One region of the Streptomyces sp. NPDC041135 genome, then DNA from elsewhere that is predicted to be linked to it. Evidence: riboswitches for the same ligand, from Rfam matches in the RefSeq annotation. Region 1 holds a riboswitch; each other region holds the start of a gene.
What was found. Region 1 has a riboswitch for S-adenosylmethionine ahead of ACZ6CZ_RS03400 (aminotransferase class V-fold PLP-dependent enzyme). Riboswitches for the same ligand answer to the same signal wherever they lie in the genome.

Region 1 (9,644 bases):
CGTCGGTCAACCGGCCGAACCTCACCAGCGTCGGAACCATCATCTGGCTGAGTTCCGAGCTGATGTTCTTCGCGGCCCTCTTCGCGATGTACTTCACCCTCCGATCGGTGACCGGACCGGATCACTGGAAGGAGATGGCGCGCGCGCTCAATGTGCCCTTCTCCGCGACGAACACCACGATCCTGGTGCTCTCCTCGCTCACCTGCCAGCTCGGCGTGTTCGCCGCCGAGCGAGGTGACGTGAAGAAGCTCCGGGGCTGGTTCATCGTCACCTTCATCATGGGCGCGATCTTCATCGGCGGTCAGATCTACGAGTACACCGAGCTGGTGAAGAAGGACGGGATCTCCCTGTCCTCCGACCCGTACGGCTCGGTGTTCTACCTGACCACCGGCTTCCACGGCCTGCACGTGACCGGTGGCCTCATCGCCTTCCTGCTGGTCCTCGGCCGCACCTACGCGGCCAGGAGGTTCACCCACGAGCAGGCGACCGCCGCGATCGTCGTGTCCTACTACTGGCACTTCGTCGATGTCGTCTGGATCGGCCTCTTCGCCACGATCTACTTGATCAAGTAATCGGGGTAGCCGGAAGCGGCCATCCGATCCATATACGCAGCATCGACGCAGAAGATCCTGACACCGGGGTAATCCGTGAAAAAGCTCTCCGCACGACGACGCCATCCGCTGGCGGCGGTCGTCGTCCTACTCCTCGCGCTGGCGGCCACTGGGGGGCTGTACGCCGCGTTCGCACCCGCGAGCACGGCACAGGCCGATGAGACGTCCCAGTCCCTGACCATTCAGGAGGGCAAGAAGCTCTACCAGGTCGGCTGCGCCAGCTGCCACGGCACCGGCGGTCAGGGCACCTCCGACGGGCCCAGCCTGGTGGGCGTGGGCGCCGCGGCCGTCGACTTCCAGGTCGGCACCGGCCGCATGCCGGCGTCCACCTCCGAGATGGCCCAGATCCCGAGCAAGAAGGTCTCGTACTCCCAGGGCGAGATCGACCAGCTCGCGGCCTACATCTCCTCGCTGGGTGCCGGTCCGGCCGTACCCACGGCGGAGCAGTACGGCCCGAACGGCGCGGACATCGCCGCGGGTGGCGAACTGTTCCGCACCAACTGCGCCCAGTGCCACAACTTCGTCGGCAAGGGCGGCGCGCTCACCAAGGGCAAGTACGCGCCGAGCCTCGACGGCGTCGACCCGAAGCACATCTACGAGGCCATGCAGACGGGCCCGCAGAACATGCCGTCCTTCCCCGACACCACGCTGACGGAGAAGAACAAGAAGGACATCATCGCGTACCTGAACGCGGTCAACGGTGACCAGACGGAGAACTTCGGCGGTCTCTCCCTGGGCGGCCTCGGGCCGGTCAGCGAGGGTCTGTTCGCCTGGATCTTCGGACTCGGTGCCCTGATCGCGGTCGCCGTCTGGGTCGCCGCTCGGACCGCAAAGGCCAAGAAGTCATGAGTAGCCAAGACATTCCAGAAGAGAACCTGCCTGCCGAGCAGTCCGCAGGACACAACGCGCACGGCGCGGTGAGCGTCGCCGACGAGCGGAACCCGTTCGCCGACCCGGGCCTCCCGCCGCACGAGCACCGGATCCAGGACGTCGACGAGCGGGCCGCCAACCGGTCCGAGCGCGTGGTCGCCCTGCTGTTCACGGTGTCCATGCTGGCCACGGTCGCCTTCATCGCCGCGTACGTGACGATCCCGGCCGACAAGTCGGTCTTCATCTTCCCGATCGGTCACATGAGCGCGCTGAACTTCGCGCTCGGCCTGACCCTCGGTACGGCGCTGTTCTGCATCGGCGCGGGCGCGGTCCACTGGGCCCGCACCCTGATGTCCGACGTGGAGGTCGCCGCCGAGCGTCACCCGATCGAGGCTCCGGCCGACGTCCGCGCGCAGGTGCACGCGGACTTCCGGGAAGGTGCCAAGGAGTCGGCGCTGGGCCGCCGCAAGCTGATCCGCAACACGATGCTCGGCGCGCTCACCCTGGTGCCGCTCTCCGGCATCGTCCTGCTGCGCGACCTCGGCCCGCTGCCCGGGACCTCGCTCCGCCACACCCTGTGGTCGAAGGGCAAGCTCCTCGTCAACGTCAACACCAACCAGCCGCTGCGCGCCTCCGACGTGGCCGTGGGCTCGCTGACCTTCGCCAAGCCGGAGGGCCTGGAGGAGAACGACGAGAACTTCCAGAACGAGATCGCCAAGGCCGCCCTGATGATCATCCGGCTCCAGCCGGACAACATCAAGGACAAGCGCGAACTCGCGTGGTCCCACGAGGGCATCGTGGCCTACTCGAAGATCTGCACCCACGTCGGCTGCCCGATCTCGCTGTACGAGCAGCAGACACACCACGTGCTCTGCCCGTGCCACCAGTCCACCTTCGACCTCTCCGACGGTGCCCGAGTGATCTTCGGCCCCGCCGGTCACGCCCTGCCCCAGCTCCGCATCGGCGTGAACGACGAGGGCTACCTCCAGGCGCTCGGCGACTTCGAGGAGCCCGTCGGTCCTGCATTCTGGGAGCGCGGATGAGCACTGAACGCAACGCTTCGACCACACCTGCCGCCGACGCGTCGGGCCGCTCACGCGGAAAGGCACCGGCCGGCGAGCGAGTCGCCGACTGGGCCGACGGCCGGCTGGGGATCTACTCCCTGGCCAAGTCCAACATGCGCAAGATCTTCCCCGACCACTGGTCGTTCATGCTGGGCGAAGTGTGCATGTACAGCTTCATCATCATCATCCTCACGGGTGTGTACCTGACGCTGTTCTTCCACCCGTCGATGAACGAGGTGGAGTACCACGGCAGCTACGTCCCGCTGCAGGGACAGCTGATGTCCGAGGCGTTCAACTCGACCCTGCACATCTCCTTCGACGTGCGCGGTGGCCTGCTGATCCGGCAGATCCACCACTGGGCCGCGCTGATCTTCCTCGCCGGCATGTTCGTGCACATGATGCGCGTGTTCTTCACCGGCGCGTTCCGCAAGCCGCGTGAGATCAACTGGCTGTTCGGCTTCCTGCTGTTCGTCCTGGGCATGTTCACCGGTTTCACCGGTTACTCGCTCCCGGACGACCTGCTCTCCGGCACCGGTGTCCGCTTCACCGAGGGCGCGATCCTGTCCACGCCGATCGTCGGCACGTACATCTCGTACTTCCTCTTCGGCGGGCAGTTCCCCGGCCACGACTTCGTGGCCCGGTTCTACTCGATCCACATCCTGCTGCTGCCGGGCATCATGCTCGGCCTGATGGTGGGCCACCTGATCCTGGTCTTCTACCACAAGCACACGCAGTTCGCGGGTCCGGGCAAGACGGAGAAGAACGTCGTCGGCATGCCGCTGCTGCCGGTGTACATGGCGAAGGCCGGAGGCTTCTTCTTCCTGGTCTTCGGTGTGATCGCGGCCATCGCCGCGGTGACCCAGATCAACCCGATCTGGGCCATGGGCCCCTACCGGCCCGACCAGGTCTCCACCGGCGCCCAGCCCGACTGGTACATGGGCTTCGCCGAGGGTCTGGTCCGCTACATGCCGGGCTGGGAGATCAACTTCTGGGGTCACACGCTCGTCCTGGGCGTGTTCATCCCGCTGGTGCTCTTCGGTCTGGTCCTCGCGGTGATCGCGCTCTACCCGTTCGTCGAGTCCTGGGTCACCGGCGACAAGAGCGAGCACCACATCCTGGACCGCCCGCGCAACGCCCCGACGCGCACCGCGTTCGGCGTCGCCTGGGTCACCGTGTACATGGTCGGACTGGTGGGCGGTGGCAACGACCTCATCGCCACCCACTTCCACCTGTCGATCAACGCCGTCACCTGGTTCGTCCGGATCTTCTTCTTCGCCGGACCGGTCATCGCGTTCATTACCACCAAGCGGATCTGCCTGGGGCTGCAGCGCCGGGACCGCGACAAGGTGCTGCACGGCCGCGAGACCGGCATCATCAAGCGGCTGCCGCACGGTGAGTTCATCGAGGTGCACGAGCCGCTCAGCCAGGAGCAGCTGCACACCCTCACGGCCCACCACCAGTACCAGCCGGCCGCCATCGGTCCGGCGGTCGACGACAACGGCGTCGAGCGCAAGGTGAAGACCACCGAGCGCCTGCGCGCCAAGCTCAGCGGCGCCTACTACGGCGAGGACAACCAGATCGCCAAGCCGACCGCCGAGGAGTACAAGGAGATCACGAGCGGCCACGGCCACCACTGATCCCACGTCGCCACGCCACGGTCGAAGGGCCCCGTCCGGTGTTCGGACGGGGCCCTTCGCGGTCCCCGGGGCTGGATAGGGTGGACTCTCCGAGACTCCCCGTCCCGCGGTGCGGGACACCTGACCCAGGAGCGGCTTATGAGCGCTGTGACCCCCGCTGGAGGCGACACCGCGGCGGGCCGTTCCTGGCCCGGCGTGCTGAACGCCCTGCTGGACGGCCGGGACCAGAGCGCCGACGCGACCGCCTGGGCGATGGACCGCATCCTGCGCGGTGAGGCGACCGACGCGCAGATCGCCGGTTTCCTGGTGGCGCTGCGCGCCAAGGGCGAGACGGTGGAGGAGATCACCGGCATCGTCCGCGCGATGTACGAGCACGCCAACGTCATCGAGGTGCCCGGCCGGACCGTCGACATCGTCGGCACCGGCGGCGACGGCGCCAAGACGGTGAACATCTCCACCATGTCCTCCATCGTCGTGGCCGGCGCCGGCGCGAAGGTCGTCAAGCACGGCAACCGGGCCGCGTCCTCGGCGTCGGGCTCCTCGGACGTCCTGGAGAAGCTGGGCGTCAACCTCAACCTGCCGGTGGAGCGGGTCCCCCAGGTCGCCGCGGAGGCCGGGATCACCTTCTGCTTCGCGGTGAAGTTCCACCCGGCGCTGCGCCACGTCGCCTCCGCCCGCGGCCAGCTCGGCATCCGTACGACCTTCAACGTGATCGGGCCGCTGACCAACCCGGCCCGGGTGCGGGCCCAGGCGGTCGGTGTCGCCGACGCGCGCATGGCGCCGATCGTGGCCGGCGTCTTCGCCGAGCGGGGCAACTCCTCGCTGGTGTTCCGGGGCGACGACGGGCTGGACGAGCTGACCGTCACCACCACCTCCCGGGTGTGGGTGGTGCGGGACGGCAAGGTCAGCGAGGAGACCTTCGACCCGCGTGACGTCGGCATCGAACCGGTCCCGGTGGAGGCCCTGCGGGGCGCGGACGCGTCGTACAACGCGCAGGTCGCCCGCCGGCTGCTGGACGGCGAGACGGGCCCGGTGCGGGACGCCGTCCTGCTGAACTCGGCGGCGGCCCTGGTGGCCCTCGACCCGACCGGGGAGCCCCTCGCGGCGCAGCTGCGCGCCGGTATGGAGCGGGCGGCGCTGTCCATCGACTCCGGCGCCGCCAAGCGCACGCTCGAGCGCTGGGTGGCCGTCAGCAACGCCTGAGCCGGGCGGTGGCGGGGGCCGGCCGGCCCCCGCCACCGTGGTCTCCGCCCGCGGCGCGGGGGTCGTTTTCCCGTTCCGGCATCCGGACACGGGTTGCGGCGCGGCGATCACGTCGCGTACGTTTTCCGGCAGGTCATGAGCGACAGTCATTCGGCCCCGGCCGACTGTCCGGCAACCCTCCGTCCGTGGCGGGGTGCCCCGGGTGAAGACCAGGTCGCGGACAGCAAGGTCCGCGGCAAGCGCGGACCCCTCGCGCGCTTCTGAAGGAGCGCGGGGCCAGGGGTCCTGGTCGTTCGAGGGAGCCTTCCGTGAGCAAGCGAATGCGATAGGGCCGCAGAGCCCCGCCTCCGCGTTTCCCGCGCCCCGCGGCCCCATACCCGCCGTCGTGGCGTTCTCCGGCATCCGCCGTCCTTCACCTCATCGCGCTCGAGCGCCGCCGCTCGCGTGGTGGGTTCCGCCTGCCTGCACGGGAGTTCACCCATGTCTGTCTCCACCGCTGCCACCGACCGCTCCGTCTGCGCCCCGCTGCCCGTCCTCGGCCGGGACGTCACCGTCCCGCTGGTCACCGGCGGCGAGGTCACCTACGCGGCCCTCGACTACGCGGCCAGCGCGCCCGCCCTCCAGCGCGTCTGGGACGACGTGGCGGCCTACGCCCCCTACTACGGCAGCGTCCACCGCGGTGCCGGGTACCTCTCCCAGCTCTCCACCGACCTGTTCGAGAACGCCCGCCGGACGGTCGCGGAGTTCCTCGACTGCCGCGAGACCGACCAGGTCGTCTTCACCCGCTCCACCACCGACTCCCTGAACCTGCTGGCCCGCGCCCTGCCGGCCGGCTGCCAGGTCTTCGTCTTCGAGACCGAGCATCACGCCTCCCTGCTGCCCTGGCAGGACGCCCGCGTCAGCTACCTCGACGCGCCCCGCACCCCCCGCCAGGCCGTGGAGACCCTGGAGCGGGCGCTGGCCGACCGCGACCCGTACGGCCCGGCCCTGGTCTGCGTCACCGGCGCCTCGAACGTCACCGGCGAGCTGTGGCCGGTCAGGGAACTGGCCGCCGCCGCCCACGCGCACGGCGCCCGGATCGTCCTGGACGCCGCCCAGTTGGCCCCGCACCACCCGGTGTCCCTGCGCGACCTGGACGTCGACTGGGTCGCCTTCTCCGGGCACAAGCTGTACGCGCCGTTCGGCTCCGGGGTGCTGGCCGGCCGCGCCGACTGGCTGCGCGAGGCCGAGCCGTACCTGGCCGGCGGCGGCGCCAGCCGCAAGGTGACCCGGCGCGCGGACGGCGGCGTGGACGTGGAGTGGCACGAGAACGCCGCCCGCCACGAGGCCGGCTCCCCGAACGTCATCGGCGCCTACTCCATCGCCGCCGCCTGCAAGGCGCTCACCGAGGCCGGCTTCGACACCCTCGTCGCCCGCGAGCAGCACCTGATCGACACCGTCCGGGCGGGCCTGGCCGATGTCCCGGGGGTGCGGGTGCTGTCCCTGTTCGGCGACGACGCCCCGCGCGTCGGCGTGATCTCCTTCGTCGTCGAGGGCTGGAACAGCTCCCACTTCGCCGCCGCGCTCTCCGCCGAGTACGGCATCGGCGTGCGCGACGGCCTGTTCTGCGCCCACCCGCTGGTGCGCACCCTGCTGGGCAGCGACCCGCAGAGCCAGGGCGAGTGCGGCGCCCCGGAGGCGGAGCCCGGCGAGAAGTCCCTCAACGCCATCCGGGTCAGCTTCGGCGCGGGCACCCCCGACGAGCACGTCGAGCGGTTCGTGAACGCCGTGCGGGAACTGGTCGAGGACGGCGCCAAGTGGCGCTACCGCACCGAGGACGGGCGCTGCGTGCCGGCCGTCTGAGCGGTCCGGGCCGTCCGAGCGGTCCGGGTCAGTTGTCCAGCCCGATGGCGAAGGCCGCCTCCAGGTCGTGCTGGGAGTAGGTGCGGAAGGCGACGTGCGTGTCGGTCGCCTCCACGCCCGGGATCTTGCTGATGCTGCCGGGGATGACCTCGGCCAGGTCCTCGTGGCGGCGCACCCGGACCATGGCGATCAGGTCGTAGGTGCCGGTGACGGAGAAGACCTCGCTGACGCTGTCCAGCGAGGCGATCCGCTCCGCGATCTCGGGGATCCGGTCCACGCTGGTCTTGATGAGGACGATCGCGGTGATCACGGCTGGTTCTCTCCCTCGGGTGCCGGAGCTGGGGCGGCCTTCACTTTAGGGCCTGTACGCCGCTCGGCCACCACCGTCCCGCCGTCGCCGCCCCGCGCCCGGCGCCGGCGGCCGTAGCGCGCCCAGGCGTAGCCGAAGCCGGTGGCGAAGCCGATCAGGTGGGCCAGGTACGCCACCCCGGGCCCCTGGGCGGCCCGGCCCGCCGCCAGCCACTGAAGCGCCGCCCAGAAGGGCAGCACGACCCAGGCGGGGAAGCGCACCGGCAGGAAGAACAGGAACGGCAGGAGACTGGTGACCCGGGCGCTGGGAAACAGGTAGAGGAACGCTCCGAGGACCGCCGAGATCGCCCCGGATGCGCCCACCAGCGACTGCTCGGAGGCGGCGTTGGCGGCCGCGTAGCCGAGCAGCGCCAGGCAGCCGCAGCCGACGTAGAACAGCGTGAACCCCACGCGGCCCATGCGTTCCTCGGTCATCGCGCCGAAGACGAAGAGGAACAGCATGTTGCCCAGCAGGTGCACCCAGCTGCCGTGCACGAACAGGGCGGTGAGCGGGGACGCCGCCTCCTGCCCGGGGGCGGCGAACAGCTCCGCCGGCACCACCCCCCAGCGCCGGAAGTACGCCCGCTGGACCGCCGCGAGCCCGTCCCCGGAGCCGTACCCCGGGGTGAGGCCGGACGCGGGGCCCAGGACGAACAGCAGGCAGCACAGGGCGATGAGGGAGTACGTCATCGGCGCCGACGTGCCGCGGGCCGCCCGGACAGTCCGGGCGGCCGCCACGCCCCTGTTACGGATCATGGACACAGAGCATGACGTAACCGGACGCATGCGCACAGACCGCCTCGCCGCCGTGGACGGACGGGCGGCGAGTACCCGCCAGGCCGTAGGGTTACGAGCCACACGCGCCGGGGACACGGCGCGTCACGGAGACTAGAAGGAAGCGAACAGTCACGATGACGGTTCCCCTGCCGACCGCCACGACCCGGTGGCGCTGCACGCTGTGCGGCAATCTCACCCGCTTCGACGTGACCCGCTCGTCGAAGGTCGTCGAGTACGTCCACCTCGACCTGGCGGGTGAGCCGAAGGTCGAGGAGCGCGAGGTGGTCAGTGAGACCATCGAATCGGTGCGCTGCCGCTGGTGCAACGCGCTGGACCAGGTGGAGCTCGTGGACAGGCCGGGCGCCGACTCCTGAAGCCAGGAGCGGCCCCGCACAGGCATTGGGGTGTGACGGATGGTGGAGAGCGCAGGCGGGGGGCCGGGCGACGGCACCGCCGAGGTGCTTGACCGTCCGCTGCCCGACGGCGTGCGGCGCCGGGTCGTGCAGATCGTCGCCGACGGCTTCGGCGGGCTGACCGTGACGGAACTGCCCGCCCAGCTGCGGCAGTACGCCCGGTTCGCTCCGAACCGGCGCGCCAAGTTCGCCGGGACCGCGATGGCGGCCGCGCTGGAGACCGATCCGCTGTTCCGCCAGCGCATCGGGGAGAAGCTCAGAGAGGCCCAGCCGGAGCTGTCCGGCGCCCTGGACTGCGGCGCGCCGCCCGCGGCCGCGGACCCGCTCGACGTGGCGGCCGCGGCCTACGTGCTGCGCCCGGCGGGCTGGGTGAAGCTGGTCACCGCGGCCGGCGAGGAGGCGCAGCGGGCGGACGCCGAGCGCGCCGACGACGAGAGCCGGGCGGAGCTGGAGCGGCTGCGCGAGGAGCTGGCGCACGCCCGCGAGGCGACCCGGGCCGAGTCCGACCGGCTGCGCGCCGAGCTGGACGCGGCGAAGAAGGAGGCGGAGTCGCTGCACCGCAAGCTGCGCGCCGCCCTCAGCGACGTCAAGCGCGGCGAGGCCGCCCTGCGCAAGGCGCAGGGCGAGATGGAGGCCGTGCGCGCGGAGGGGCAGGCGCAGCTGTCCGCGGCGGACAGCGAGACCAGGCGGCTCAAGGCCCGGCTCGCCGAGGCGGAGGCCGCCGTGGAGGCCACCCGGCGGGCCGCCCGCGAGGGCCGCAGCGTCGAGGACATGCGGGTGCGGCTGCTGCTGGACACCGTGCTGGAGGCCGCCCAGGGGCTGCGCAGGGAGCTGGCGCTGCCGCCCGTGTCGGTCCGCCCGGCACAGACGGTGGACGCG
Region 2 (9,644 bases), on a different contig from region 1:
GGTCGCCGGACATGACGGCTTCGGCGCAGCCGGCGGCGTCCGCGTCCGGGTCGCCGCCGGCGGTGGCCCACGCCTCGCTCACCGCGGCGGCGGAGGCGTACCGCTCCAGGCAGCCGTGCTGCCCGCAGGGGCACGGCAGGCCCTGGGGGCGTACGACGACGTGCCCGATCTCGCCCGCGAAGCCGTGCGCGCCCGCCTCGACCCGGCCGTCGATGCCGATGGCGCCGGCGATCCCGGTGCCGAGCGCCACGAACAGGAACCGGTCGGTTCCCCGGCCGGCGCCGGCCCGGCCCTCGGCGAGCCCGCCGGTGCGCACGTCGTGGCCCAGGGCCACCGGGACGCCGAGCCGCTCGGCGAGCAGGGCCCGCAGGGGCACGTCCCGCCAGCCGAGATTGGCCGCGTAGACGGCGACGCCCCGGGCCTCGTCGACGATGCCGGGCACGGCGAGGCCGGCCGCGGCGGCCGGGGCGCCGAAGCGCTCGGTGCCGTGGGCCCGCAGGTCGGCGGCGAAGCCGAGGATGTCCTCGACCACCGCCTCGGGGCCGCGCTCGCGGCCGGTGGCGCGCCGGGCGCGGTGCAGCAGCTCACCGCCGTCCCCGACGAGGGCGGCCTTCATTCCGGTACCGCCCACGTCCAGGGCGATGACATGTCTCACGAGGCCAGTGTGACCCCCCGACCCGCAAGAGGTCTAGTCCACTCACGTGGTGTAGACCTTATGTGTCCACATATTGAACAGCGAGACAGCAGGGTTGGGGCATTGGCAGTGCGTCGTCGGACTTCGGGAACGATCGCGGCGCTCGCCGCACTGGGCATGACGGCGGTGCTCGGCGGCTGCGGGGCCACCGGATCCTCGGACGTGACCCTGAAGCTGGTGGCCGCCGACTACGGCGACTCCGCGGCCAACAGCTCGCGGACGTACTGGGACCGGCTGGCCAAGGCCTACGAGGCACAGCACCCCGGCGTGCACGTCGACGTCAGCGTCCACTCCTGGAAGGACGTCGACGCCAAGGTCAAGGAACTGGTCGACGCGGGCCACGCCCCCGACATCGCGCAGATCGGCGCCTACGCCGACTACGCGGCCGCCGGGAAGCTCTACCAGGCCTCCGACCTGCTCTCCATACGCACCCAGGCCGACTTCCCCGCCCAGCTCGCCGAGGCCGGCCAGTGGAAGCACACCCAGTACGGCATCCCCTTCGCCGCCTCCACCCGCGTGCTCTTCTACAACAAGACCCTCTTCGCCCGGGCCGGCCTCACCCCGCCCACCACCTGGAGCGAGCTGGCCGCCGACGCCCGGGCGCTGAAGGCGGAGGGCGTGACCTACCCCTACGCGCTGCCCCTCGGCCCCGAGGAGGCGCAGGCCGAGACCATGCAGTGGCTGCTGAGCGGCGGCAAGGGCTACACCGACGACGTCGGCACCTACACCCTGGACGCCGCGGAGAACGTCGAGACCTTCAACTGGCTCAAGGACGAGCTGGTCGGCAAGGGTCTGACCGGGCCGGTCGCCCCGGGCCGGCTCAACCGCGCCGACGCCTTCGCCGCCTTCGCCGACGGCAAGGTCGGCATGCTCGACGGGCACCCGACCCTGATGCGGCAGGCCGCCCGCAAGGGCGTGAAGTTCGGCATGGTGGCGATGCCCGGCCGGACCGGCAGGGCCGCGGCCTCCCTCGGCGTCGCCGACTGGATGATGGGCTTCCGGCAGAACGGGCACGCCGAGCAGATCGGCGACTTCCTCGACTACGTCTACGCCGAGAAGAACGTCGTCGCCTTCTCCCGCGAGTACGGGCTGCTGCCGGTCACCAGCTCCGCCTCCGACATCATGAGCGCCTCGGACCAGGACAAGGACCTGCACGCCTTCCTCGACCAGCTGCCGACCTCCGAGCTGTACCCGGTCGGCAAGACCTCCTGGGCTGCGGTCAGCGCTGCCGTGAAGAAGGACATCGGCCGGGCGGTCGCCCCGGACGGCAGCCCGGTCGCCGTGCTGACCCGGCTGCAGACCGCGGCCACCACGGCGGACAGCGCCGACGCCACCGGCTGAGTGCCGGTTGTCGGTGCCCGGCGTTAGCGTTGCGGGCATGGCGGAGGACGAGCGCGGCACGGGCCGTGACCGGGATCAGGAGGCGGGCCGGCAGCCGGGCGGCCTGCCGGTACGGGAGCGGGCCGTGCTGGCGCTGGAGCGCCGGGGCTTCACCGGCCCCGGCGCCAAGGAACGCGCGATACGCGAGGAGCTGGGCCTGGCCCCCGTGCGCTACTACCAGCTGCTCAACGCCCTCCTCGACGACGAGCGGGCCCTCGCCCACGACCCGGTGACGGTCAACCGCCTGCGCCGCGTCCGGGACGCCCGGCGCACCGAGCGCTGACCCCGGCGCCACCGGGACCCCGGGTGCGGCGGGCCGGGGCCATGCGTGCGCCGGTCCTCGCTGGATAGGGTCCTTTCATGGGCATCCACACCACCGACTCCACCGATTCCGGCAACCCGCTGCCGGCCCCCGCCACCCCGGCCGGACGGGACGGACTGCGGGCCCTGCTCGAGCGGCCGCGCGCCGCGGTGATCGGGCTGGACTTCGACGGCACCCTCGCCCCGATCGTCGACGACCCCGAACAGGCCCGCGCCCACCCCGGCGCCGTTGCCGCGCTGGCCGCCCTGGCCCCGAAGGTCGCGGGCATCACCGTGATCACCGGCCGCCCGGCCGCCGTCGCGGTGCGCAACGGCGGCTTCGCCGGCGTCCCCGGCCTGGAGCACCTCGTCGTCCTCGGCCACTACGGCGCCGAGCGCTGGGACGCCGTCACCGGCACCGTCAGCGCCCCGCCCCCGCACCCCGGGGTCACCGCGGCGCGCGCGGAGCTGCCCGGCTTCCTGGACCGGATCGGCGCCGTGCGCGGCACCTGGATCGAGGAGAAGGGCCGCGCGGTCGCCGTGCACACCCGGCGCGCCGAGGACCCGCAGGCCGCGTTCGAGGCGCTGCGCGAACCCCTCGCCGGCCTCGCCGCCCGGCACGGCCTGATCGTCGAGCCCGGCCGCATGGTGCTCGAACTGCGCCCGCCGGGCATGGACAAGGGCGTCGCGCTGCTCGACCACGTCCGCGCCACCGGCGCCGAGGCCGTCCTCTACGCGGGCGACGACCTCGGCGACCTGCCCGCCTTCGCGGCCGTCGGCGAACTCCGCTCCGACGGCGTCCCCGGACTGCTGGTGTGCAGCGGCAGCGCCGAGGTGACCGAGCTGGCGGAACGGGCGGACCTGGTGGTCGACGGCGCGGCCGGCGTCGTCGCGCTGCTCGGGGCGCTCGCGGCTCAGCTGGGCTGATCCTCCCGCAGCGCGTGCAGCTGGTCCAGGAACCACTGGGCCGGCGGCAGCGCCGTGGCCGCGGCGGCCAGCCGCTTGGTCCGCTCGGCGCGGTCCGCCGCGGGCAGGGTGAGCGCCCGGTGCAGCGCCTCGGCGGTGCCCTGGATGTCGTACGGGTTCACCGTGACGGCGTCCTCGCCCAGCTCCTCGTACGCCCCCGCCTCCCGGGACAGCACCAGCACGCAGCCCTCGTCGGAGACGACCGGGACCTCCTTGGCGACCAGGTTCATGCCGTCCCGGATGGGGTTGACCAGGGCCACGTCGGCCAGCCGGTAGGCGGCCAGCGAGCGGGCGAAGTCGTCCTTGACGTGCAGCACGACCGGCGTCCAGCCCGGGGTGCCGTACGCGTCGTTGATCTCCTGGGCCACCCGCCGCACCTCGGCGGTGTAGTCGCGGTACACGGCCAGGTCCTGCCGGGAGGGGTAGGCGAAGGCCACGTGGACCACCCGCTCGCGCCACTCCGGGTGGTCGTCGAGGAGCTGGCGGTAGGCCAGCAGGCCGCGCACGATGTTCTTCGACAGCTCGGTGCGGTCGACCCGGACGACCGTCCTGCGGCCCTCGCCGATCTCCTCGCGCAGCGCCGCCATCCGCTCGTCCACGTCCGGCCGGTGCGCCCGCTCCCGCAGGAAGTCCGCGTCGGCGCCCAGTCCGTGCACCCCGATCCGGGTGCCGGAGGGGATGCCCGGGCCCAGCACCGCGTGGCAGCAGTCGGTGAACGCGTCCGCCCAGCGCCGGGTCAGGAACGCCGCCCGGTCCGCGCCCAGGATGCCGCTCAGCAGCTCGGCCGCGATGTCGTCGGGCAGCAGCCGGAAGTAGTCCGGCGGCGCCCACGGGGTGTGCGAGAAGTGCCCGATGCGCAGGTCCGGGCGGAGTTGGCGGAGCATCCGGGGGGCCAGCGCCAGGTGGTAGTCCTGGATGACCACCGCGGCGCCCTCGGCCGCCTCCGCGGCCAGGGCCTCGGCGAAGGCCCGGTTGTACTCCCGGTAGGCCGCCCACTGGCGCCGGAACTCCGCGTCGAACACCGGCTCCAGAGGGGTCTGGTAGAGCAGGTGGTGGATGAACCACAGCACGGAGTTGGCGATGCCGTTGTAGGCGTCGGCGAACACGTCCGCGTCGATGTCGAGCATCCGCACGCGCTGCCCGCCGGTGTCCTCGGCCGGCAGGTGCCCGCCCCCGGCCCGGCGCACCGCCTCGCGGTCGGCGTCGCTCAGCGCGGCGCACACCCACACCGCGCCGGCGTCCGGCCCGATGGCCGACAGACCCGAGACGAGCCCGCCGCCACCTCGTCTGGCGTGCAGCGAGCCCTTTCCGTCGTCGGGGCGTAGTTCGTACGAGACCGGGCCGCGATTGGACGCGACCAGCACCTCAGCAGCGTGCGTGGAAGCCATACGCCTCAACCTAGCCCGGCCCGGAAACGCTCAAACGTACGGAAGGTGCCGCCCGGCCCGGCAGGCACCGGGTCAGGCCACCCGGCGCGCCGCGTACTCCGCGATCTCCGCCATCGGCGGCCGTTCCTCGGTGTCCACCGAGTAGGTGCGCGGCTCGAAGCCGTCCTCGCCCCGCTCGAACTGGGTCAGGGCCGGGCGGATCAGATGCCCGCGGGCCAGCCGCAGCTGGGCGGTGCGGTAGATGGCCGCGGCCATCCGGCCCAGCGCCTGGCCGTCCTGATGGCGGTGGACGCGCTCGCCCACGTCCACCTGGGCCAGCGCGTCCAGGCCCACCAGGTGCAGCGCGTCCACCAGCATCCCCAGCTCCACGCCGTATCCGACGGGGAACGGCAGCTGCTCCAGCAGCGAGCGGCGGGCCGCGTACTCGCCGCCCAGCGGCTGCACGAACCCGGCCAGCTGCGGCCAGTGCATGTTCAGCAGCGGGCGGGCCATCAGCTCGGTGACCCGGCCGCCCTGGCCCGCCGCGCCGGCGAGCGGGCGGTCGTACATGGCCTTGACCAGGTCCACGTCCGGGTCGGTCAGCAGCGGGCCGACGATCCCGGAGACGAAGTCGGAGGAGAACTCCCGCAGGTCGGCGTCGATGAAGCAGACGATGTCCCCGCCGGTGACCAGCAGCGAGCGCCACAGCACCTCGCCCTTGCCGGGGACGGCCGGGACGCGCGGCAGGATGTCGTCGCGGTGGACGACCCGGGCGCCCGCGGCGGCGGCCACCTCGGAGGTGCGGTCGGTGGACCCCGAGTCGACGACGACGATCTCGTCGACGAGCGGGACCTGCCGCATGAGGTCGTGGCGGATCACCGCGACGATGTCCCCGACCGTCCGCTCCTCGTCGAGGGCGGGCAGGACGACGGAGACGGACTGGCCCGTGCGCTGTTTCGCGGCCAGTATCCGGTGCAGCGGGCGGTCGGCCACGGACCAGGAGCGAGTGGCCAGCCAGCGCTCGACTTCTTCCAGCACGGTCCGGTGCTCCTCACTGTCGTGACCACATGGCGTGACCATGTGATCCATCTCGCGGTACGGACGACTCTCTCAACTGTCCTGGCCTTCGGTTACAGTCTTGAACAACGCCGATGACCATCGCATGTCCGGGGTCACCCGCGTTCACAACTCCATACAGCTCATCCAGAGGGGCAGAGGGAAACGGCCCGATGAAGCCCCGGCAACCCTCCAGTCGGTACTCGTCCACGCGCGAGGCTCCCGGCTAGGGAAGGTGCCAAATCCGTCTCACGGCGAGATGCGTCGTGAGGAAGATGAGGAGAAAGGGCCTCGCCTCACATGGCTGTGCAGACTGTTGCCACCACCGGCAATCCCACCGTCGACCTCGGTCCCGCCGCGGCCCTGAGCTGCCGGGAGTGCGGTCACCGCGTCCCCCTCGGCCCGGTGTTCGCCTGCGAGGAGTGTTTCGGTCCGCTGGAGATCGCCTACGACTTCTCCGCCTGGGACACCGAGGAACTGCGGCGCCGCATCGAGTCGGGCCCCGCGAACATCTGGCGCTACGCCCCGCTGCTGCCCGTCCCGGCGGACGTGGCCGGCAAGCCCAACCTGAACCCCGGCTGGACCAAGCTCGTCAAGGCCGACAACCTCGCCCGGTCGCTGGGCGTCACCGGCGGACTGTATGTGAAGGACGACTCCGGTAACCCGACGCACTCCTTCAAGGACCGCGTGGTGGCCCAGGCGCTGGAGGCGGCGCGCGCGTTCGGCTTCACCACGCTGTCGTGCTCCTCGACCGGCAACCTGGCCGGCGCGGTGGGCGCCGCCGCCGCCCGGGCGGGCCTGCGCTCGTGCGTGTTCATCCCGCACGACCTGGAGCAGGGCAAGGTCGTCATGGCCGCGGTCTACGGCGGCGAGCTGGTCGGCATCGACGGCAACTACGACGACGTGAACCGCTTCTGCTCGGAGCTGATCGGCGACCCGGCCGGCGAGGGCTGGGGCTTCGTCAACGTCAACCTGCGGCCTTACTACGCCGAGGGCTCCAAGACGCTGGCGTACGAGATCTGCGAGCAGCTCGGCTGGCGGCTGCCGGACCAGATCGTCGTCCCGATCGCCTCCGGCTCCCAGCTCACGAAGATCGACAAGGGTCTGCGGGAGCTGATCGAGCTGGGCCTCGTCGAGGACCGGCCCTACCGGATCTTCGGCGCGCAGGCCGAGGGCTGCTCGCCGGTGTCGACCGCCTACAAGGCCGGTCACGACGTCGTCCGCCCGCAGAAGCCGGACACCATCGCCAAGTCGCTGGCGATCGGCAACCCGGCCGACGGGCCGTACGTGCTGGACATCGCGCGCCGCACGGGCGGCGCGGTCGAGGACGTGACCGACGAGGAGATCGTCGACGCCATCAGGCTGCTGGCGCAGACCGAGGGCATCTTCGCCGAGACCGCCGGCGGTGTGACCGTGGGCGTGACGAAGAAGCTCATCGACAGCGGTCTGCTCGACCCCACGCTGACCACGGTCGTCCTCAACACCGGTGACGGCCTGAAGACCCTGGACGCGGTGGCCGGCACGGGCCTGACCGCGACCATCCGCCCCACCCTGGACTCTTTCCGAGAGGCTGGCCTCGCATCATGAGCGTCAACGTCCGCATCCCCACCATCCTGCGCACCTACACCGGTGGACAGGCCGAGGTGACGGCCGAGGGCGCGACCCTCGCCGAGGTCATCGAGGACCTGGAGAAGAACCACACCGGTATCGCCGCCCGGGTCCTGGACGACCAGGGCAAGCTGCGCCGCTTCGTCAACGTGTACGTCAACGACGACGACGTCCGCTTCGAGCAGGGTCTGGGGACGGCCACTCCGGACGGTGCCGGCATCTCCATCATTCCGGCGGTCGCCGGCGGCTGACGCGGGCCGGTCATTACCTTCGGTAATCGAGGTCACCGGCTGTTCATCGAATTGCCCCTTCCGCGCGAGAAACGGAAGGGGCAATTCAGTGTGGTTGAGCGGGGTAAGGTTGGGGAACCCGCCCGCGGTTCCCGGGTCGCAAGCCCCGGATTGCCGGCGCCCGCCCGACGAGAAGTCGCCAAATTGACTGGCCTTTATGTGGCCTTTGCGGCGTTTGTGGGGCCCGACTTGCCCTGCATTCGGATGCATTCGGCGCACATTCCGGACGCCGTTCGTCCAGAATTCCCCGTCCGATTGACCTGTTGCAGACGGCAGTTGGACAGATACATTCGGCCGCGGTCGACGCGTTCCGGCGCACGCCCCCAACGTTGGGGGGTGAGGTCTGACCCGGGTCCGCGAAGTGCGGATCTGTGCAAGGGCCAGTAATAGGGGAGTTAGGCATGGCTCAGGGCACCGTCAAGTGGTTCAACGCGGAGAAGGGGTACGGCTTCATCGCGGTCGACGGTGGTGCGGACGTCTTCGTCCACTACAGCGCGATTCAGATGGACGGCTACCGCACCCTGGAAGAGGGCCAGCGGGTCGAGTTCGAGATCTCGCAGGGCCAGAAGGGTCCGCAGGCCGACATGGTTCGCGTCACCGCCTAGACATTCTCACCGCTCGTCACGAAGGGCCCGCACCCGGCCAGGGGGCGGGCCCTTCGCCCTGCGCCGGCGCGGGCCGGCGCGGCCCGGGCCCGATGGCGCACGCCGCGACGGGCGCGAGAGGGGTACGGGGGCGCGCGCCGGGGCGCGTGCTGGGCCGGCGCGCTCCTCCCCGCTGTTCGCGGGAGGCTGACAGTGCGCCTCCGATCCCGGCCGGCGCTTGCACTCGGGGGTGCCGAGTGCTAATCATTGGCGTTAGCACTCTGAAGGTGAGAGTGACAACGAAGGACCGGGTCGGTGAGGCCGCAGACCAAGTGGGGCAAGGAACCACGGGGTAGGCGAGCCGTCCGTCGCGGGCGCGGGCGCGGTCCGAAGGAATCACCCCCAGTCCTGGAGGGACCACTTCACATGGCCAAGATCATCGCGTTCGACGAGGAGGCGCGGCGCGGCCTCGAGCGCGGCATGAACCAGCTCGCGGACGCCGTGAAGGTGACGCTCGGCCCCAAGGGCCGCAACGTCGTCCTCGAGAAGAAGTGGGGCGCCCCCACGATCACCAACGATGGTGTCTCCATCGCCAAGGAGATCGAGCTCGAGGACCCGTACGAGAAGATCGGCGCCGAGCTGGTCAAGGAAGTCGCCAAGAAGACGGACGACGTCGCCGGCGACGGTACGACCACCGCGACCGTGCTGGCCCAGGCGCTGGTCCGCGAGGGCCTGCGCAACGTGGCCGCCGGTGCCAACCCGATGGCCCTGAAGCGCGGCATCGAGAAGGCCGTCGAGGCCGTCTCCGCCGCCCTGCTGGAGCAGGCGAAGGACGTCGAGACCAAGGAGCAGATCGCCTCCACGGCCTCCATCTCCGCCGCCGACACCCAGATCGGCGAGCTGATCGCCGAGGCCATGGACAAGGTCGGCAAGGAAGGCGTCATCACCGTCGAGGAGTCCCAGACCTTCGGTCTGGAGCTGGAACTCACCGAGGGCATGCGCTTCGACAAGGGCTACATCTCGGCGTACTTCGCCACCGACATGGAGCGGATGGAGGCGTCGCTCGACGACCCCTACATCCTGATCGCCAACTCCAAGATCGGCTCCGTCAAGGACCTGCTCCCGCTCCTGGAGAAGGTCATGCAGTCGGGCAAGCCGCTGCTGATCATCGCCGAGGACGTCGAGGGCGAGGCCCTGTCGACCCTGGTCGTCAACAAGATCCGCGGCACCTTCAAGTCCGTCGCCGTCAAGGCCCCGGGCTTCGGCGACCGCCGCAAGGCCATGCTCGGCGACATCGCCATCCTCACGGGCGGCGAGGTCATCTCCGAGGAGGTCGGCCTCAAGCTGGAGAACGCGACCCTGGACCTCCTGGGCCGCGCCCGCAAGGTTGTTATTACCA
Region 3 (9,644 bases), on a different contig from region 1:
AGCAGGCCGTGCTCGGCCTCGGTGACCAGGTCGGTCCAGTAGCGGGCGGTGAACAGCTCACGCGGCCGGGCCACCGGCTCGCGCCAGGAGGCGGGGTGCCAGCCGGTGCCGTCCAGGGCGACGGCGAGGTGCAGGAGGGGGGCGGGGGTCGAGGACACGATGGGTGCCTTCCTGGAGGTCCGTACGGGGGCGCCGGCGCACCGGCGGCGGGGTGCGCCGGCGGGACGGGGACGGGCCGCCGGGCCCGTCCCCGTCCGGGGTCAGGAGTTGTCCAGCGGCAGCCCGGGCGGGTTGACCTCCGCCTTGGTGACGGCCTCGTCGGAGAGGTTCCAGGCGGCCAGCCACTTGGCGTACTGCCCGTCGGCCACGAGGTGGTTGATGGCGTCGGCGAAGGGCTTGGCCAGGCCGCTGCCCTTCTTCGTGGTCGCCCCGATCAGGCCCTGCAGGCTCGCGCCCGCGCCGGAGAAGGTGCCCGCGCTGCGGGTCGGGTTCGGCGACTTGGCGGTCTGCGTGACGTGGTAGGCGACGCCCGGGTTGGCGGAGAAGTAGGCGTCGATGCGGCCGCCGGTCAGCGCCAGGTAGGTGGCGTTCTTGCTGGCGTAGTGCTTGACGGTGACGTTCTTGCCCTCCTTCTTCAGCTTCGCCTGCCACTCCAGGAGGATCTTCTCCTGGTTGGTGCCGTTGTCCACGGCGACCGTCTTGCCCGCGAGGTTGCGGTAGTCGCCGTCGAAGTTCCACGTGCTCTTCTTCAGCACCTCGAAGCCGACGTTGTCCTTGCGGTAGGAGGCGAAGTCGTACTTCTTCTTGCGCTCCTCGGTGTCGGTGATGTTGGCGAAGGCGGCGTCGTACTTGCCGCTGTCGACGCCGACGAACATGTTCTCCCAGGTGGCGTTGGAGAACTCGGCGTTCAGCCCGAGGACCGCGGCGACCAGCCGGGCGAGGTCGGGTTCGGCGCCGGTGAGGGTCTTCTGGTCGCTGCCGACGTACGCCAGCGGCGGGAAGCCGTCGGGCAGGGCGCCGACGCCGACGCGCAGGACACCGCTCTTGCGGACGGAGGCGGGCAGTTCGGCCCGTATCGACGCGACCTGGGAGACCTTCAGCGCGGTCTGCCGGGCGGCGCCGTTGGACAGCTGGCCCACGGTCACCGTGCCGGTGGCGTCCTTCACCTGGGCGGAGGTGGCGGCGTCGCTGTCGCCGCCGCAGGCGGCGAGCCCGGTGGCGAGGGTGGCGACGGCGGTCGCCGCGGTCAGGCCGCGCAGCAGGTGGCGCCGGGTGAAGTGGCTGGGCATGGCTGTCCTGTTCGTTCGGTGAAGTGCGACGGTGTATCGGTGTGTCGGTATGACGGTGTGTCGGTAAGTCGGTTCATGGACATGTCGAGCGGTATGCGTGATGCCGGGGTGTCAGAGGACCTTGCTGAGGAAGTCCCGGGTGCGGGTGTGCCGGGGGTTGTCCAGCACCTCGGCGGGCGGCCCCTGTTCGACGATCCGGCCGCCGTCGATGAAGACGACCCGGTCGGCGACCTCGCGGGCGAAGCCGATCTCGTGGGTGACGATGACCAGGGTGGTGCCGCTGGTCGCGAGGTCCTTGATGACGGAGAGCACCTCCCCCACCAGTTCGGGGTCGAGGGCCGAGGTCGGCTCGTCGAAGAGGATGATGCCCGGCCGCAGCGCCAGGGCGCGGGCGATGGCGACGCGCTGCTGCTGGCCACCGGACAGCTGCCGCGGATAGGCCTCGGTCCGGTCGCCGAGGCCGACCCGGGTGAGCAGTTCGCGGGCCAGCTCCCGGGCCTCGGCCCTGGGCAGCCTGCCGGTGGCGGCCGGGGCGGCGGCGACGTTGTCGAGGACGGTCAGGTGCGGGAAGAGGTTGAAGTTCTGGAAGACGAAGCCGATCCGGCTGCGCTGCGCGAGGATGGCCCGCTCGCTCAGCTCCTTCAGCCGGTCTCCGCTGCGCCGGACGCCGATCAGTTCCCCGCCGACGCTGACGTACCCGATCTCGGGCTTCTCCAGGTGGTTGATGACCCGCAGCAGGGTGGACTTGCCCGAGCCGGAGGGACCGAGGATCACCGTCACCTCGCCGGGGCGCACGGTCAGGTCGATGCCGTCCAGGACGCGCTGGGCGCCGTACCACTTGTGGACGTCGTGGACCTCCAGCGCGGCGGGGGTGAGGGCGAGCGTCTCGGTCTCGGTGGCGGTCATACGGCGGCCTCCTGGCGCAGCCGGGCGCGCAGGGCGCTCAGCCCGGCCCGTGCCTTCTGAAGCGGCGTCGGCGGCAGGGCGCGGGTGGCGCCCCGGGCGAAGTACCGCTCGACGTAGAACTGGACGACGGACACGGCGCTGGTCAGCAGCAGGTACCAGACGGTGGCGACCAGCAGCAGCGGCACGATGTCGCCGGGGTAGGTGCTGCCCATGGTCTGCACGGAGCCGAACAGGTCGAGCAGCGACACGTAGAAGACCAGGGACGTGCCCTTGATCAGGCCGATGAGCTGGTTGACGTAGTTGGGGGTGATGGACCGCAGGGCCTGCGGGAAGACGATGCGGGTGAACTGGTAGCCCCTGGGCAGGCCGAGCGCGGCCGCCGCCTCGTGCTGGCCCTGGTCGACGGCGAGGATGCCGCCGCGGACGACCTCGGCCGCGTAGGCCGCCTCGTTGAGGCTGAGGCCGACCACGGCGACCGTCATGTCGGTGGCCAGCCTCGACTCGTCGAAGGTGACGAACGCCGGGCCGAAGGGGACGCCCAGGCTCAGCGTCTGGTAGAGGGCGCTGAAGTTGTACAGGAAGATCAGCACGACGATCAGCGGCACCGAGCGGAACAGCCAGGTGTACGTCCAGCTCACCGCGCGCAGCACCGGGCTCCCGGAGAGTCGGCCCAGGGCCAGCAGGACGCCGCCGAGGAGTCCCAGCAGGGCGCTGAGGGCGGCGACTTCGAGGGTGATGAGCAGGCCGTCGAGGATGGTGGGCCGCAGGAACCAGTAGCGGAAGCGGTCCCACTGGTAAAAGGGGTTGGTGGCCAGTCCGTGCAGGATCTGGGCCACCAGCACCAGGACGACGGCGGTGACGATCCACCGCCCGGGCCGGCGCAGCGGCTGAACGCGCTGTGCGGTCAGCGCCTTTGACGGCCTGTCGGCCGCGGGCGCACCGGCGGACGGCTGCCCGGCCGGCGGCAGGCCGACGGAGGGCTGCTCGGCCGCCGGCGGGCCGGCTGTCGGCCGGTCGGCGGGCGGGGAGGGTGCCTGCGTGTCGGTGAGGGACACGGTGGCGCCTGGGGGTTCACTCATGGCGGGCTCCGGCGGGAGTCGGACACCCCCGGCCACGGCGGATCACACGTGGGCTGCCGGACGGCACCGGGACACGGGGCGGCACACGGGAACGCGCGGGAAACGGGGGCGGGGCGGGCAACGGCGCACCGCGGCAGCGGTGTTCGTCGGGTACGCGGGCTGGGAAGTGGCGTCAGCCCTGACAGCGGGCACGGCCCGAGGCCGTACACAGCGCACTGTTCACGCGGAGCAGATCGACGGCTCGGTCGGAGACGAGCAGGCCCGCGAACGACCGTACGCAGCCCTGCGGCCGGCTCGGGGCCGTCCTGGGAGCTGCGTACATGGCGTCACCTGTCACTGTTCCGGCCCCGGAGGGCCTTCGCGCTTACCGAAACGTCATCCGTGAAACGTCATCCGGTCCGGTCGTCACCTGGGGCACCCCACCGCGGAGCGAGGGTTGCCGGTCAGCGAGCCAGGGCTTGTCGCTGACGCTCATGACCGTTCTGAGCCGTAAGTTAAGGCAGTCGGCCGTCGTGCTGTCAACGGCCGTCCAGGGATTGGACGCGGGCGAACCGCTCTCACCTGCGAGCGACGTCCGGGGCGTCCGCGGTGTAGGCCGCCCAGTCCAGGATCTGGACGGCGGCTCCGGCGGCCTCCAGGCCGGTGCAGCGGCCGTGGTGGCGGCGGGCGATGCCGTCCAGGTCGAGGTGGGCGCCGAAGGCCGGGTGGGCGGCCAGGCGCCGGGCGTAGGCCCACAGGGCCGCGTGTCCGGCGATGCGGTGCACGGCGGCCGCGTCCAGGTGGTTGCGGTGCACGGTGTCCAGCTGGACCAGCGCCACCCAGGCCTCGATGTCGGCAGCGGTGAGCCGGCCGCCGACGAGGTACTCCTCGCGGGCCAGCCGCCGCTCCAGCAGGTCCAGGGCGCGGAACAGGGTGTCCAGCGCGGCGGCGCGCTCCGCCGGGCCGGTTCCGGCCGCTCCGGCGCGCTGGGCGGCCTCTTCGATGCCGTACGCGCACAGCCGCTCGACGTCGGCCAGCTCGGTCGCCTCGGTGCCGGCGCCGCGGGGACGCAGCGAGGTGGGGCCGTCGTCGCGGAAGCGGCCCAGGTCGCGCAGGATGTCGGGGGTGTGGGTGCTGACGATCCGTCCGGACCAGTCGTCGCTGAGCACCGGCGCGAGGGCCGGCCCGGAGTAGCGGTGCGCGCTCGCCTCGTACAGCGGACGCAGGGCGGAGTGGCCGCCGCCGGGGCAGTCCGGGACGGCGGGCAGATGGTCGACCGGACAGCTCTCGGCGAGGTCGAGGACGCTGTGGGTCACGGCGAGGCGCAGGCCGTCGGGACAGGCCGTGGAGAGATGGAGCCGGTAGCGGTGCGGCACGGCGTAATGGCCGCTGCGGGCGTCCCGGCCGATGCGGCCCCGGAAGGCGGGAGCGGTGCCGCGGGCGGACGGAGCAGCGGCGAGCGGACGGACGGACATGCGTCTCCCTGGGTCAGGGTGTGTGGTCAGGGTCTACCGGTGGGCGGTCAGGGGTGTGGACCGGATGCGGACCGGATGCGGCGGGAGCGTCGGCGGCAGGATGCGCGGGGATGGGTGCACGAAGGCGCGGCTCAGCCGCGGCGGCTGAGGGAGCTGCACACCCGCAGCAGGTCGATGTGGCGGCGGGAGGTGAGGAGGGGAGCGCGCCACGGCGTACGACCGGCCCGGCCGGTGACCGTCTCGAGGCGCCCCATTGTTTCCCTACCCGTTCACTAGGATTCCCTCTGGAGTGTCGATCCGCCCCGGCACGGCGTCAAGGGGGCGTCCACGGTGAGGACACCCGGATGCGCGATCCCGGCGGGAGTTCCGGGTGCGGGCCCGCCCGGGTTGCCGTGCGGCGGGCGGCGCGGTGCGCTGGAGAGCGGACGGGGTGCGCGGGAGGCGGAGCCGGACGCACCGAGGGGAAGCGCGGGGCGCGCCGCAGGGCGGTGCGCGGGCGCGGGAGGAGCCGGATGCCATGGGACGGGACGACGACGACTCGCCCGGCGCGTCCGTTCCCGCCGCCGTGACGGAGACCTTCGCCTTCGCCTGTGACGCCTGCGGGCACGTCTGGCGGGCCGACTTCCGGCTCATGTTCTTCACCGACCCGGCCGAACCGACGGGCGCCGGTGCCCAGGAGTACGTCGACGAGGCGGGCCGGGCGGTGCGCTCGCCGCTGGCCGACGCGGTGTGCCCCCGCTGTGGAAGCCGGCGGGTCGACGTGTCGGCGCCGGGCGGGGCCGGGCGGCGCGGGCCTCCCGCGCACCGGGTCCGCCTGTGGCTGCACCGGCACCTGCCGCCGCGTCCGCTCCGGCGTCCGCGCCGCCGCGGGTCCGGGCCGCCGGACGGGAAGGGCGGCCCCGCCCGGTGAACCCGCGGCCGGACTCCACCGGTGCGAGCCCGGCATCACCCGGACGGCCCGCCGGAACCGGTCGGCGCGCGTCACCCGGACGGCCCGCGGGAACCGGTCGGCGCGCGTCACCCGGACGGCCCGGTGCGGCTGGCCGGTCACCGGGGCCGGTGGTGGCGTGGGAGCAGGTTCCGCGCTCCCGAGGAGGCAGTCGCCATGAAGCGTCCGTACCGTCCCGTGCGTCTGCTCGCCGGCACCCTGACGGCGGGGGCCCTGCTGGCCACGGCTGCCTGTGCGGACGGCGGCGGCTCCTCCGGCACCGCGGCCTCCGTCTCACCCGCCGCCGAGCGGTCCCCGTCGCCGTCCGCCACCCCGCTGCTGACCGGGCCCGGTGCGAAGGCGGCCCTGATCACCGAAGGAGACATCGAGGAGGACTGGACGCAGGTGGACGACGCGTCGACCTGGAGCGACAAACTGCTCGTCGGCAAGGTCGACGTCGCCGCGTTCGTCAACGGCAAGTCGACCGCGGCCGACTGCCAGAAGCTCATGGACAGCCTCTACTCGGACACCCTGCTGGGCCGCGCCACCGGGGCGTCGGCGCTCACCGGATTCACCCAGCAGGACTCCCGGCTGCTGTACCAGGTCGGCGACTACGGCCAGGCCTCGCTGAACAAGACCCTGGACTGGCTCAAGAGGCTGCCGCAGGAGTGCGACCAGTTCACGGTGGACAGTTCGGACAACTCGGACGACGCGAACGGCGGCAAGCGGACCGTGCAGGTGGTCGCGGCCTCGCTGCCCGAGGCGGGTGACGCCCGGCAGGGAGTGACGGTCACGGTGCAGGGCTCGACGAACGGCCAGCCGGTCACGCTCACCCTGGACGTCGCGGTGCTGCGGGTCGGCGCCTCAGGGGCCGCGGTCACCAACGGCGGTACCAGCGGCGCCGATCACAGCAGCACGAACCTGGCGGTGAGCAACGGCGCCCAGCGGCTGCAGGACGTACTCGCCGGAAAGACCCCGGGCGGCGAGCCGAGCAACGTCGACTGATCCCCGGCGCCGCGGACGCCCGACGTCCCGACGTCCCGGAGGCCGGGAAGTGGGCACTCGGAACGCAGCACTCGGAACGCGAAAGGGCCGTCACAGACTCGCGTCTGTGACGGCCCCTCGCACCGTCGGGACGACAGGATTTGAACCTGCGACCCCTTGACCCCCAGTCAAGTGCGCTACCAAGCTGCGCCACGTCCCGGTGCGGTGCCACGCGGTGTCTCCCGCGTGATCGCGCAGGTCAACCCTACCGTACGCGCACGGGTGCCGCGGCCGCCGAGACAGCGGCGGGACCGGCGGCGGGGCGGGGGCGGACCGACGGCGGGGTGGGGCGGGGGGCCGGCTGCCGCGCGCCTACTTGATGAGCGCGTTCGCCACCACCACGACCACCCCGAGCAGCGCGTCCACCGCGCCGATGAGCAGGGCGGCCGGCCAGGTGCGCGCCGCGGCCCGGGCGGTGACCAGGCCCAGGGTGAACAGAATGGCGATGTTCAGGCCGAACGCCGGGTACTCGACGCCGTTCGCCGGCCACCAGCCCCACCCGGCCCCGGCGAGCAGCAGCACGGTCGGCAGGACGGCCGCGACCAGCGGCCACTCCTGGACCAGGGCGCGCAGGACCTCCCAGCGGCCGTGCGGCGTCCGCTCGGCGATGTAGTGCGCGTAGCCGTGGGCGAGTGCGGAGGCGAGGGCGGTCACCACCAGCCAGAGGGCGTCGTAGCGGCGGCTCGCGGTGGAGCTGTGGCCGTACTGGGTGAGCGCGGCGACCAGCGAGCTGGCCAGGACGGCGCCGTAGACCCCGCCGAAGAGGAGCGCCTCGCGCGTGTCGTGCCGCGGGCGCGGCTCGCCGACGGCCGCCGCGGAGTCGCCCATGCGCTCGGCCGTGGAGTCACCCATGCCCTCCACGATCACCCGGCCCGGGCGGCCACGCCAGCCGGCCCGCCGCCGTGCGCCGCGACGAAGTGTCCGCCCGCCGGGCCCGATGCCCCACACACTGTCGGCGGCGGCGTGCGGCGGCGGCTCGCTAGGGTCGGCGCATGACCCACAGCTTCGCGCTCCACATCCCCGACGCCGACCTCGAGCCGGAACCCCTCGACCCGGAGCGGATCGTCTCCGGCACCCCCGAGGTGACCGGGAAGGTGGTCTGGGAGTCGGCGGACGGCCGGCAGCTGCGGGGCGTCTGGCAGATCACGCCCGGGGTCGTCACCGACACCGAGGCCGACGAGCTGTTCGTGGTGATCAGCGGGTCGGCGACCATCGAGGTCGAGGGCGGGCCGACGCTGACGGTCGGCCCGGGGGACATGGCCGTCCTGCGTGCGGGCGACCGGACGACGTGGACCGTGCACGAGACGCTGCGCAAGGCTTACGCGATCAATCTGTGAGCCGGTTGGGGGCGGCGGGCCGGCGGCGGCCGGACGCGCCCCCGGTGCCGCACGGACGCGTGAGCACCCCGCGTCCGTCCCGCGTCGGCGCCGCCCGCCCGGTCGCGCGCGGCGTCCCGGTCAGCGGCGGTCAGCCGCAGTAGCGCACCAGCCACTCGTCCGCGTGGTAGCGGTCGCGCGCCGGGTCCGGCCGGGTCGCCGGGCTCGTCTCCACGGTGTCCTGCGGGCGTATCCGCTCGGGAAGGGTGCCGAAACGGGCTCGCCGCAGGGCGGCCTCAGGGCTGTCCGGCGCGGTCTCGGCGTGCTGCGTGTGCGACATGCGTCCTCCCGTCCTCACGACGGGTCACTCCCCGTCACCCTCTCCAACGCCCGCCGGACTCCGGCGGTTCCCGTTCGTCGAAGGGGCAGGTGGCCGGGTCGATTACGTTTCGGACAAGAGACCGGCACCCGTTGCACGAGGTATTGACGCATGACCGGGACGTCGCTGTCATTACGCCCACGATGTTCGGTCGAGTTGGTTTCTGATCGGTTTCGAGACCTTTCGGAATACCGGCTCATCCCCTTGACCGAGCCCTGTTTTCCTCAGGAGCCGCCATGCGCCACTCCCCCTCCGGTCTCGCCCTCCCGGGCCCCAGCCGCCGTTCGCTGCTGCGCGGCGCCGGCGGCGCCGCCGTCCTGGCGGGTGCCGGGATACCCCTGCTGTCCGGCTGCGGCGGCAGCGGTTCGGCGTCCGACCCGAAGACCGTCACCCTGGGCTCCAACGCGTCCGACGCCGTACCCAAGAAGGCGTTCGCCGAGATCTACGCGTCCTTCAGGAAGACGTCCGGCATCACGGTCGACGTGAACACCAAGGACCACAACACCTTCCAGGAGCAGATCAACTCCTACCTCCAGGGCACGCCGGACGACGTGTTCAACTGGTTCGCGGGATACCGCATGCAGTTCTTCGCGGCGAAGAAGCTCGCCACGCCGATCGACGACGTCTGGCAGAAGATCGGCGGCAACTTCCCCGAGGCGATGCGGAAACTCAGCAAGGGCGAGGACGGCAAGTTCTACTTCCTGCCGCTGTACACCTACCCGTGGGCGGTGTTCTACCGCAAAAGCGTCTTCGAGCAGCACGGCTACGAGGTTCCCACCACCTGGGACCAACTGGTGGCGCTGTGCAAGCGGATGAAGAAGGACAACCTGGTCCCGATCGCCTTCGGCGACAAGGACGCCTGGCCGGCGATGGGCACCTTCGACCAGATCAACTTCCGGCTCAACGGCTACGACTTCCACGTCCAGCTCATGGCCGGCAAGGCCTCGTGGACCGACGCCAAGGTCAAGGCCGTCTTCGACCACTGGAGCGAGCTGCTGCCCTACCACCAGGACGGCGCCATGGGCCGCACCTGGCAGGACGCCGCGCAGACCCTGGTGGCCAAGAAGGCGGGCATGTACCTCCTGGGCAGCTTCGTGGGGCAGCAGTTCACCGACAAGGCCGACCTGGACGACCTCGACTTCTTCCCGTTCCCGGAGATCAACTCCGCCTACGGCCAGGACACCGTGGAGGCGCCGACCGACGGCTTCATGGTCAGCAAGGCCCCGAAGAACCACGCGGGCGTGGTGAA

Region 2: it holds a riboswitch for S-adenosylmethionine, as region 1 does, so the genes downstream of both, thrC (threonine synthase) here and ACZ6CZ_RS03400 (aminotransferase class V-fold PLP-dependent enzyme) in region 1, are expected to answer to the same signal.
Region 3: it holds a riboswitch for S-adenosylmethionine, as region 1 does, so the genes downstream of both, ACZ6CZ_RS22010 (amino acid ABC transporter permease) here and ACZ6CZ_RS03400 (aminotransferase class V-fold PLP-dependent enzyme) in region 1, are expected to answer to the same signal.

The regions. Positions count from the first base shown of each region.
Region 1 covers NZ_JBVIYZ010000001.1:754,362-764,005, forward strand. Annotated here, with positions in the region: gene ctaE (aa3-type cytochrome oxidase subunit III) at 1-572, shown strand, start outside; gene qcrC (cytochrome bc1 complex diheme cytochrome c subunit) at 648-1,460, shown strand; gene qcrA (cytochrome bc1 complex Rieske iron-sulfur subunit) at 1,457-2,524, shown strand; gene qcrB (cytochrome bc1 complex cytochrome b subunit) at 2,521-4,182, shown strand; gene trpD (anthranilate phosphoribosyltransferase) at 4,321-5,385, shown strand; SAM riboswitch class IV at 5,517-5,633, shown strand; gene ACZ6CZ_RS03400 (aminotransferase class V-fold PLP-dependent enzyme) at 5,866-7,227, shown strand; gene ACZ6CZ_RS03405 (Lrp/AsnC family transcriptional regulator) at 7,256-7,537, opposite strand; gene ACZ6CZ_RS03410 (rhomboid family intramembrane serine protease) at 7,534-8,331, opposite strand; gene ACZ6CZ_RS03415 (hypothetical protein) at 8,487-8,726, shown strand; gene ACZ6CZ_RS03420 (NYN domain-containing protein) at 8,766-9,644, shown strand, end outside.
Region 2 covers NZ_JBVIYZ010000006.1:356,339-365,982, reverse strand. Annotated here, with positions in the region: gene ACZ6CZ_RS17410 (ROK family protein) at 1-655, opposite strand, end outside; gene ACZ6CZ_RS17405 (ABC transporter substrate-binding protein) at 764-2,035, shown strand; gene ACZ6CZ_RS17400 (DUF3263 domain-containing protein) at 2,073-2,357, shown strand; gene otsB (trehalose-phosphatase) at 2,435-3,301, shown strand; gene ACZ6CZ_RS17390 (alpha,alpha-trehalose-phosphate synthase (UDP-forming)) at 3,289-4,728, opposite strand; gene ACZ6CZ_RS17385 (glucosyl-3-phosphoglycerate synthase) at 4,801-5,745, opposite strand; SAM riboswitch class I at 5,904-6,045, shown strand; gene thrC (threonine synthase) at 6,064-7,350, shown strand; gene ACZ6CZ_RS17375 (MoaD/ThiS family protein) at 7,347-7,622, shown strand; gene ACZ6CZ_RS17370 (cold-shock protein) at 8,063-8,266, shown strand; gene groL (chaperonin GroEL) at 8,672-9,644, shown strand, end outside.
Region 3 covers NZ_JBVIYZ010000009.1:130,723-140,366, forward strand. Annotated here, with positions in the region: gene ACZ6CZ_RS21995 (LLM class flavin-dependent oxidoreductase) at 1-158, opposite strand, end outside; gene ACZ6CZ_RS22000 (ABC transporter substrate-binding protein) at 261-1,289, opposite strand; gene ACZ6CZ_RS22005 (amino acid ABC transporter ATP-binding protein) at 1,401-2,195, opposite strand; gene ACZ6CZ_RS22010 (amino acid ABC transporter permease) at 2,192-3,274, opposite strand; SAM riboswitch class IV at 3,630-3,753, opposite strand; gene ACZ6CZ_RS22015 (glutathione S-transferase C-terminal domain-containing protein) at 3,832-4,728, opposite strand; gene ACZ6CZ_RS22020 (putative leader peptide) at 4,860-4,982, opposite strand; gene ACZ6CZ_RS22025 (hypothetical protein) at 5,246-5,638, shown strand; gene ACZ6CZ_RS22030 (hypothetical protein) at 5,834-6,661, shown strand; tRNA gene ACZ6CZ_RS22035 (tRNA-Pro) at 6,787-6,860, opposite strand; gene ACZ6CZ_RS22040 (hypothetical protein) at 7,013-7,552, opposite strand; gene ACZ6CZ_RS22045 (cupin domain-containing protein) at 7,693-8,037, shown strand; gene ACZ6CZ_RS22050 (hypothetical protein) at 8,168-8,356, opposite strand; gene ACZ6CZ_RS22055 (ABC transporter substrate-binding protein) at 8,632-9,644, shown strand, end outside.